3 regions of the Nostoc sp. NZL genome follow, and region 2 is predicted to be linked to each of the others. Evidence: riboswitches for the same ligand, from Rfam matches in the RefSeq annotation. Region 2 holds a riboswitch; each other region holds the start of a gene.
The links. Region 2 has a riboswitch for cobalamin ahead of F8R90_RS20515 (DUF1636 domain-containing protein). Riboswitches for the same ligand answer to the same signal wherever they lie in the genome.
Positions count from the first base shown of each region.

Region 1: it holds a riboswitch for cobalamin, as region 2 does, so the genes downstream of both, cobG (precorrin-3B synthase) here and F8R90_RS20515 (DUF1636 domain-containing protein) in region 2, are expected to answer to the same signal.
Region 3: it holds a riboswitch for cobalamin, as region 2 does, so the genes downstream of both, F8R90_RS19030 (DUF1636 family protein) here and F8R90_RS20515 (DUF1636 domain-containing protein) in region 2, are expected to answer to the same signal.

Region 1 covers NZ_WBKL01000001.1:87,016-90,292, reverse strand. Annotated here, with positions in the region: gene F8R90_RS00405 (precorrin-8X methylmutase) at 1-383, opposite strand, end outside; gene cobG (precorrin-3B synthase) at 432-2,030, opposite strand; adenosylcobalamin-variant (AdoCbl-variant) riboswitch at 2,032-2,121, opposite strand; gene F8R90_RS00395 (hypothetical protein) at 2,250-2,666, opposite strand; gene F8R90_RS00390 (DUF7734 family protein) at 2,663-2,959, opposite strand; gene F8R90_RS00385 (DUF3177 family protein) at 2,995-3,277, opposite strand, start outside.
Region 2 covers NZ_WBKL01000145.1:74,402-77,678, reverse strand. Annotated here, with positions in the region: gene F8R90_RS20530 (2-hydroxyacid dehydrogenase) at 1-191, opposite strand, end outside; gene F8R90_RS20525 (class I SAM-dependent methyltransferase) at 407-1,273, opposite strand; gene F8R90_RS20520 (hypothetical protein) at 1,286-1,750, opposite strand; partial or broken gene F8R90_RS20515 (DUF1636 domain-containing protein) at 1,761-2,018, opposite strand; cobalamin riboswitch at 2,417-2,560, opposite strand; tRNA gene F8R90_RS20510 (tRNA-Ser) at 2,800-2,884, shown strand; gene F8R90_RS20505 (CapA family protein) at 3,076-3,277, shown strand, end outside.
Region 3 covers NZ_WBKL01000132.1:22,735-26,011, reverse strand. Annotated here, with positions in the region: gene F8R90_RS19040 (helix-turn-helix domain-containing protein) at 1-1,072, shown strand, start outside; tRNA gene F8R90_RS19035 (tRNA-Val) at 1,235-1,308, opposite strand; cobalamin riboswitch at 1,409-1,590, shown strand; gene F8R90_RS19030 (DUF1636 family protein) at 1,613-2,032, shown strand; gene F8R90_RS19025 (cobalt-precorrin-6A reductase) at 2,032-2,775, shown strand; gene F8R90_RS19020 (BMP family ABC transporter substrate-binding protein) at 2,816-3,277, opposite strand, start outside.

The DNA of each region.
Region 1 (3,277 bases), on a different contig from region 2:
CCTTCCAGGTGCGATCGCCATAATTCTAAAGCTGCCGCCGACCTTGTAGTATTTAGACGCTGGGCAATTTCTGGCACTTCCGGCTCGTTGAGGGTACAAATAACTTGATTGTTTGCAGATAACCTTCGCCTGGTAACGCCATCGGCAACCATCCGACAATCGCACAGAATCGGCGCTCCTGCTGCTAGTGCTTCCCTTGCGGATTGCACCGCTGTCGGTGAATATCCCAAGTCAGTAACAATATCCGTCATCCCACAGGCATGAATGAGACGCACAGCAACTTTTGCTACATCTGGTGGCAGCACATCTAGGTTTGCTTCTGACCGGATGATTGCAAAGGAATTACGGTAAATTTCGTTGGCATCTCGGATATAGTCGGGCATTAAATTTGGGATTTTAAATTTGGGATTGACCAATGAAAATCGAAAGACTCAGATTCCCGACTTTTCCAACAAGTTGGGAATCTTATTATTCACGAATGATTTAGGAATAATATTAAATAAATGCTGTAATTGGGCGATCGCATATCGATTAGCAAATTTCCCAAAGGACTCATCAGAATTTAGGCGTTGATTTTTATATACATATAGCATCCGCTCTATGAATGCAGGTAGTTCGGCAAAAGTTACATATTGATATATTTCACGTCCGAATTTCTGCTTGCTGTCACCAACATAAATGTGATAACCCTCCACAGTTCCATTGTCAGCCTCAATGCTGACACCGAGCAGAGTAATATCACTTTTGCTATGCTGGGCGCAGGATTTTTCGCAGCCGCTGAAGTGGATATTAACTGGGCAATCCAGAATGACGCGAGTTTCCAGATACTCTGCTAATGCCAATGCATGATCCTTGGTGTTCGTAGCAGAAGCAGCACAACCCTTTTTTCCAGAACAGGCAACTAATGCACTCTTGATGTTGGTTGCTGAGAAATCTAATCCTAAGAAAGCAATTTCTCGCTGGACATCGCCAACCCATTGCTGAGGAATATCAGTTAGCAACAAATTTTGCCAAGGGGTTAGCCTGAGAGTTCCACTACCGTATTTTGCTGCTAAATCTGCTAAACCCCGCATCTGTCTACTCTCCAATCGCCCAAGGGGCAAGACAACACCAAGGTAAAAGAAGCCTTTCTGACGTTGGGGATGGATGCCAATATGCTGATAGCTAGCATTTGACCTCTCCCCCAACCCCTTCCCTTGCAGGGAAGGGGATTGGGGGGTTAGGTCATTTCTTGCTTCACTGCATAAAAGAGGGAAAGGTAGACGCTGCTGAACTTCCTGGAGATAATTTTCACAACCCAAAGTATTCAATAACTCTAAGAGACGTAGCCGACGCTTACTTGTAGTATTACTATGAGCTAGATAGACATCCGCCAAAGCTGCCAAGACGGGCAAACATTCCTCTGGTGGTAACAATATTCCCATATCGCTAGGCGGTTGACCCTTCGCCCCTACACTGAGATATAGGCGGAAGTAAACATCACTGTTAACTAAGACAGCAGCAAATAGGATATCATTCAAGCGATCGCACACCCGAATTATCCCACCACCATCAAAGCAAACGCTAAATTTTGCTGACAGTCCCGAAAGCGCTGGATGTGCAGCAATATAATGATCCCAACCTTGGACAAAAGGACGAGTGTCGATTAATTCTTGCGGGTCGATACCAGCAGTAGGGCTGGTCATAATATTACGGATATGATCTACAACAGAATTGTGAGAACCCAGTCCTATACTCTGTAGATACTTCAAAACTTCAGTATTTATCCCTTTGTGGATTTCGCGGACTTGTAAATTAGCTCGATTAGTCACATCCAGATAGCCGCCACCGTGCTGTTCTGCTATATCTGCGATCGCACGGCACTGCTGACTACTAATAATTCCACCTGGTATTCTAATGCGAGATAATATACCATCTGCGGCGGGTGTAGCATAAAACAAGCCAGGACAAGTGGCAAATCCAGAAAGCAAACTTGGAACTCCTTCCCCGTGCAACGCAGGGAGTAGACGCTGAGTGTGTATTGAGGACATCTTGAGGGTTGGCATTCTGACTTGGGTGATCCCATCACAGCTGCGGCACAGTCCCGGAATTTCACCGGAGTTTCCCAACTCCAAGCTTTAGTAATTTAGCACGAGAAGGTAGTCAGAAAATTTAATGCTTCATAAATTTTGCCATTTGTAAGCTGTAACTAGCAGATTGCTTCATCAGTTGGATCTGCGATCACTAGACATTACAATATAACAATTGAGCTATTCAAAAACATAATTTTGAGCCACTTTCCAATAGCGCGAAAACCGCTTCAGGTCAATATAGCCATCATATTCAAAAAATGGTTCTACCTCAAGCACTTCCACTGCTATAAAACCCTTTATTTGATTGCAGATATCATCAAACCGGGGACTGGGACTGTTGGCTGCGACGACTAAATTCGCATCATGTTCTTTAGCAAAAGCTAAAATTTCTTGTGCCACATTACCGCGACGGATAACAACGGGTAACTCTAGCAAGCATTCGTAGATGAAGGTGAGACGTTTGAGACTCAGTTTCCATTCGTCTATCAAAGCCTCGTCCCAAACCCAGATAGCTGGGACATCGGGGTATTTTTGCAGTACAGGGTTGTATGGACTAAGGCAATCTCCATGTATCCAAACAATCGGTTTATTCATACTCCCACTTCTGATAATAAAGCTTCCATAGCTTCCCAAGAAAGTCCTTGTTGAATATAACGGGGTGCTTCAGGATTGTAAGGACTGGCTACTCGGTCAATGTTGAGGATGTTTGCTCCATCTGGCAAAACTGGTACATCTGCATCAAATGCCGTAGGGCGCATCAAAGAACTGGAAAAGCCTTTGAAAACAGCAATTGTATCTTGCTCATCGGCAATTTCCACTATTACAAGTAGGACTTCTTGGGGGCGTTTAGCGGTGTATTGTTCCAGTCGCTTGCCAATGGAATTCATGTTTTAAAAATTAGAGGTACGGTGGGCAGCGAAGATTACTGTGGTGTGGCTGAACGTCCCTGCTTGCCCAGCTTAATCAGAACAAAATAGCTTAAGTAAAGCACATAAATTACTAAACTAGTTATGCCAAGAAAACCTAAGAACTCAGCCTTGCTATTAGCATGGAAATATTCTTTGAATAGCAAGGGAGCTTCAAACCAGACACGACAATAAGGAGTCTTTAGCAAATTGGCAGAAAAAGCACAACCTACAAACGGGATAAAGGCTAATGTACCCAAAATACAATAAACAGTTGTAGCCCAGCGCCAAGAGGTAAAA
Region 2 (3,277 bases):
ATAAGCTCTAAAGTTTGCGCGTCAACCTGATCATGTACAAATACGCAAACCGCCGGAAATCCGGCGGCGAGGATAGCTGTATCCCGATTTAAACGAGGTTCAAAAAATACTAATTCGTGTTGGGTGGGAGAATTTGCAGCTGATAAAAACTGCCGATCATAGACTTTTGTACTGAAGACTGCTACTTTCATGCAAAACCTCAAGCTGTATGCTCCACAATGTTCGACTACATGATACCTTGACAGTTAAAGAAGCAATGTCTACGACGGTCTATTTGGCATCGCACTTTTGAACATTGTCAGTCTTTAGGATTGCTTCTTGTGCAAGCGATTTCATAACTAAAGCAAAAATTTAGAATTCAAATTGAATGGGGATTAGAGAGTGGTGTTAATTTAAGCTCAAACACTCAATTCCCCTGATGAATTGATAACTGCCAGAGTTCGATTTTATAACAGAGATGGCTATCAAAAATGCTGCGTGCTGCTAACCCTTCGACAATGGGCTTTTCCAGCCAGCGTTTGAATGCTAAACGACCGATCGCATGTAATGGTGGGACTGCGATCGCTACCAAATCTGCAATATATTTGACGGTAGTTAGCCCAAAAGTCCGAAAGTTATCAACACACAAGTCAATCGTTGGTGCAACTTGGGTGGAAATGTCTTCAGTCTTAATTAACTTGAATCCAGCCTGTTGCAAGGCCACCTGAAGCTCGCTAGCGACATGACAATTAGAAAAAATGCCCTCTCTATATCCAGCATCAGAGCGCATCATATCCGCAAGCAATAGATAGCCACCACTATTTAATAAACGAGCTGCACCTTGAGCCAAATCGTCAACAGCAATATATTGGCTACTTTCACTGAACAGAACTAGGTCATAGGAGTGTGAGGTGTGAAAATCTTCAAATCTGGTTAAGTAAAAAGGCACTTGCCCGTTCGTATTCTTGATAAACTTCTCTTGTTGGAGTGCATCGGGTGCTAATCCCTCAACAATAAAGCCGCGATCGCACAAAAATGCCGCGTTACCACCAATACCGCAACCTATATCAATCACAGTTTTGGTACACTCTGGAATAAAACTCAAAAGCTTCGCTGCATAGGCTTCTTGAGCCGCACGCAGGCGAGTTAGGGTCAATTCCTCACCCTTAGTAGGTAGTGGCTCCCAATACCCGTAATGCAGATAAGAGGAATCTGTGAGTCCCATGTAATAATCTATCGCCGCATTTTGGTAGCGAGTTGGTTTGGAAATGTTGATTGATTTTGGTTTTTGCATTGAGGCTAAGTTTTAAGGCATTAAGCTTGGTTGAAATTCTTCCCAACGTTTGCAAACTTGTTCGTAGCAATCGGGTGGAGTAATTTTTAGCTGGTGTAAGAAATTGACCTCAATTTGAGGATCAGCCTTTAGCACCAGAAGAATATCTTGATGGGGATTGTATATTGCAACTGCTGAGAGGATGGATGAAATCATTGATGAGCTAATTGATTGCGAGATTGTCCCACAACCCTGACGCGATCGCAAATAAAACCCAATCAGATCACAAGGAAGAAATTGGATAGTGAAAGGAACCGTATCGAGACTTGTAATTGAAGGATGAGTAACTTGAGTATCCACATCACAAATTACAACCCCCCGCCCAAATGACTGAAATCCTTTCCATGCTGTGTAACCTATTACCAGCAGATTAGTGTGAATAAAGCTGTTTTGCCAGTAGCCAAAATTTCCTTGCCAGACACTCTTTTCCGGTCGCATTTGTTTCCTCCTATAGAACTTTACAACAACTTATGTTTAATTTTGCCCACTTATTTAGTGGTGGAATCTTTGCTAAAATACCCGTTTTCAAAGGTTCAGGTTGTTTTGAGCAAGACAGTAAACCATCAGACTTGGTGTAATATTGACTTGCACATTCCAGTACAGCAGATGCACAGCCATCAACGGGTAAATCGCCAAACAGATAGGTTGATTTCCCTTCTGCTGTAAACGCAACAACACAAGAATAGTTACAAGCACTCATGCATTTTGCTCTGGCTCTAAGTTGACTATCCCCTTACAGCGTGAGCTATTTACATGAAAATAGTTGTATTAGCAACAATTAACTAAGCTGATGCGCGTCTAAAGTATATAAACACTCTTGATGGTCGTTAACTGATGACTGTTGACGGTTAACAGTCATCAGTCATCAGGTAAATGTACAAATTAAATGCGTAACAGCTTAGTAGCACCAATACTTGTGCCTAGAAAAACTAGCACAATTGATAGCTACAATTAGAGGTGCAATTTATACCATAAATTAACTGTCTATCGTCTCGTAGCAAGCCATAATCTTCTGTAGCGAATCTCTGGCTCTTTAAAGAAGTGAGACTGACTAATGGTAGAAATATTTATACTTTTGTTCATCTGTACCTCGCAGACGTGTAGAACTTATAAGTCAACTTCGGCGGGCATTCTGACTCTGAGACATGAGTCTCATCACAGCTGCGGGACAGCGCCGGATTTACACCGGACTTTCCCCGTTTCCTCTAGTGGCTGACCTCTACTAGAACCGAGTGAATTTTTTAAGTATATCACCGTTCAATAGTTCAGACAGTTTTTTCATGGCTCTATATAAATACATCTGTGGGTGTCATTGACTCACTAGGTAATTGCAGCAACCACGATGATGGTAAATGTCTTTGGCTTGGGCGTTCCCGAAGCATTCCGTTACGCAGATAAAACGATAATGTTATAGTAGTATAGGAAATATGGTAAAATGTACCTTACTTCATGCCATTTGAATACTCAAATGTGTGAATAATATAACTGGAGAGGTGTCCGAGCGGTTCATGGTGACGCACTCGAAATGCGTTTTGGGGAAACCCAACGGGGGTTCGAATCCCCCCCTCTCCGTTTAAAAGATTTCTAAAGAACTGGACAAAGCGATAATGTTTGGCTTCATAGCTGGCAGGTATGATTATTTATAAGTATACGAGATTATACTTCAGTATTTACTTAGCCAAATATTACCCAACTACACTAAAATATACACCGTTAGGATAGATTTTTGGGATAAACTAATGCCATTGTGTGAGGAGTGAACGATGGCAAATCGCAGCATGGCGAGAGTGCTCTCATTTAGTTTTATCAGCATCTGTTTATATCTGGGTATTAGTATAGGAGTCGTTATCCGGCTTGGGCAATCACAGCGATTAAACGCTGCTACTACACCTACCGAGCCTGTGCAATTTCCATTAGCTATCCCTGAACTTACGCCATCAACAACAGAAGAACAAACCTTTCCAG
Region 3 (3,277 bases), on a different contig from region 2:
GCTTATAGAAGATTTGCACTTGCTGACTCTGGTATTTTGGTCTGAAATTATTCCCACGCGCAATTTGTTTCGTACCCAAAGCGCTTGGTGTACTGTATGTTACGAAGAATGGCGTTTAGCTAAACAAGTAATTTATAAACCACTACTTTGGACTATAAATTCAGTAAAAGTATGTCCTTTACACAAAATATATCTATGTTTGCAATGTCCTCACTGTCAGCAGAAATTACCACTACTAAGTTGGCGATCGCGACCTGGTTACTGTTCCAAGTGTGGTGGTTGGCTAGGTATGAATCTTCCTGTCAAGTCCTCCTCAGAACTTACGGATTGCTCAACTTTATCTAAAGAAGAATTACATTCGCAAACTTGGATAGTAGAGGTTATTGGAGAATTAATTTCTTCCACCCCATCTTTTAACTCCCCACCAGCAAAAGAAGAAATTGCCAAATCTTTGAGTCTAGTCATAAATGCAGTGACTAATGGCAATATAGCTGAGTTTGCCCGTTTGATGGGAATACCGAAGAATACTTTATGGATGTGGCAGACGGGTAAAGCTTTACCAGTGCTTGATATACTTCTCAAAATTTGTTATCGCTTAGAAATATCTCTGCTAGATTTACTAAAACCAGAACAACTTGCTGCTAAATCTTTTACGAAAATCTCACACAAAACCATTCGGCGATCGCCCACACTAAGAGCATCTCCAAAACTTTTCGACGCTAATCAAGTACAAGATACCTTGCTAGGAATCCTTGCAAGCGACAACCAGCCACCACTGACAATGGAAGAAGTAGCTACAGGTTTAGGATATAATAGGCGGACAATTTTCAGCCACTTTCCAGATTTATGCCGTGCCATTTCTGCCAAATACCGTAGTTATGGTAAAGCATGTCACACAGAAAAGATACAGCAGTCTTGCAGAGAAGTTAAGCAGATTGTATTTAAGTTGCATAATCAAGGAGAATACCCCTCAGAAGCTCGTGTGTCTGAAATAATGACTCATCCTGGATATCTCCGTTACAAACAGGTTCGTGCTGCTTTAAATGAAACACGACGTGAAATTGGAGTATAAAGCGATTAAACTTAAAGGAGCAGAGTAAGTTGGCTTCTTTCTCTACACCTGGAAAATTGGAAGCATAACTTTGCCGCCCCCTATTGGAACCATAAGCTTGCCGTTGCGGCAAAGTTATGGGTAAAGTCACACAGTGACAAATAATTAGTTAATGTACACAAATGGACGTAACTGGATTCGAACCAGTGACCTCTACGATGTCAACGTAGCGCTCTAACCAACTGAGCTATACGTCCTTAACCACACGATTATCAATAATAACACATAGTTTCTTGAGAAAGCAAGATCAAGGTGTAAATCCATCTTATAAGAGAAGTACCATTCGACCCTGGTGTATGATCATTGAGGTTATTCGGTTCTGGTAGGGGTCAGCTACCAGAGGTAACGGGGAAAGTTCGGTGCAAATCCGGCGCTGTCCCGCAACTGTGAACTAATTTGAGATTTGAGATTAGCAAACTAAGTAATCCCAAATTCCAAATTGAGTGAGTCAGGATGCCCGCCGAAGTAGATTGATCAGTTCCCCATTTCTGCGAGGTACAGATGACTGCTACTGCAAATATTTCCACAACTAATTGCTTTGGTGTTCCTGACCACACTTTATTTGTTTGCAAAACCTGTGCTAGCGTTTGGCAAGATGGAAAACGTTTAGGTGAAAGTGGTGGCGAACAACTACTACAGCAACTTCAGCACTTGGCACAAGATTGGGACTTGCGAGATCAATTCCCAATTCAAGAGGTTGAATGCATGAGTGCTTGTAATCGTTCCTGTGTAGTTGCCTTTGCTGCCAAGGGCAAATTAACATATCTATTTGGTGATTTAGCCGTTGATGGCAGTGCATCTGCGATACTAGAATGTGCTAGTCAATACTATGCCAAAGCAAATGGTTTACTCCCTTGGTCAGAGCGTCCAGAAGCCCTGAAAAAGGGCATATTGGCAAAGATTCCACCTTTATCTCAATGATGCGAGTTTTAATTCTGGGTGGTACGGGAGATGCCGCAGAACTAGCTGCCAAAGTGGCGACTATCCAAGGGTTAGAAGCAATCACGTCTCTAGCTGGTCGCACCCGTGAACCATCAGTTCCGTTGGGCGATTTACGGGTTGGAGGCTTTGGTGGTGTGGCTGGATTGGTTAGCTATCTCAGAGCAATGCAAATCGACTTATTAATTGATGCAACCCATCCTTTTGCTACTCAGATTTCCTTCAATGCGGCAGATGCTGCAACGGAAGTCGGAGTACCCCATCTGATGTTAATTCGCCCGCCTTGGGAAAAAGGAAGTGGCGATCGCTGGATTGAAGTTGACAGCATTGAAGCCGCAGCAGCATCTTTGCAAAACCAGGCACAGCATGTATTTTTGACAGTTGGGAGGCAAGAACTCGCCGCCTTTGCTCACCTAGAGAAAATATGGTTTTTGATGCGGATGATTGACCCTCCTACCGATGATGCTTTAGTACCACCGGGAATGATATTGTGCGATCGCGGGCCCTTTACCCTCAATAACGAAAGACAAATCCTGATTCATAACAAGATTGATACCATAGTAAGTAAAAATAGTGGTGGCGATGCAACAAAGCCCAAAATTATTGCAGCGCGAGAACTGGGTGTGAAGGTTGTTATGGTAAATCGTCCAGCCATACCGCCAGGAGAAAAGGTTACTGATGTTGATGGTGCTTTAGCATGGCTATTTGACAAGTTAGACAACTAGTAAAAGAAAGTAAAAGCCACCAATCAGACTTTTAGCAGTGCTAGGATTTCTCCTTGGGAATTGAGCCTTCAATTCCCTCAACATACCAATCCATCGCCAGTTGTCCCCTATCATCCAACACCTTACCCTTTGGCACTCGCACCACCCCTTTTTGGTCTTGCACCGGGCCATCAAAAGGATGTGCAGTACCCTGAATAAACTCATCGCGCTTTGCATTCACCAGTTGTTGCACATCCGCAGGAATCGCCTGATTCATTGGGGAAATATCCACCATTCCTTGACCAATGCCATCCCAAACCTCTTGAGACTTCCAATTATTACTCATTACAGCCAAGGCTTTATCTATATAGAATTTGCCCCATTTGTTAATAGCTGATGTCAGATGGGCTTTTTGACCAAACTTACTCATATCAGTGTTGTAGCCAAAAGCATAAATTCCTTTTTCCTCAGCCAATTGGACAACTGCACCGGAGCCGGTATGCTGCGTCAGTACATCCGCACC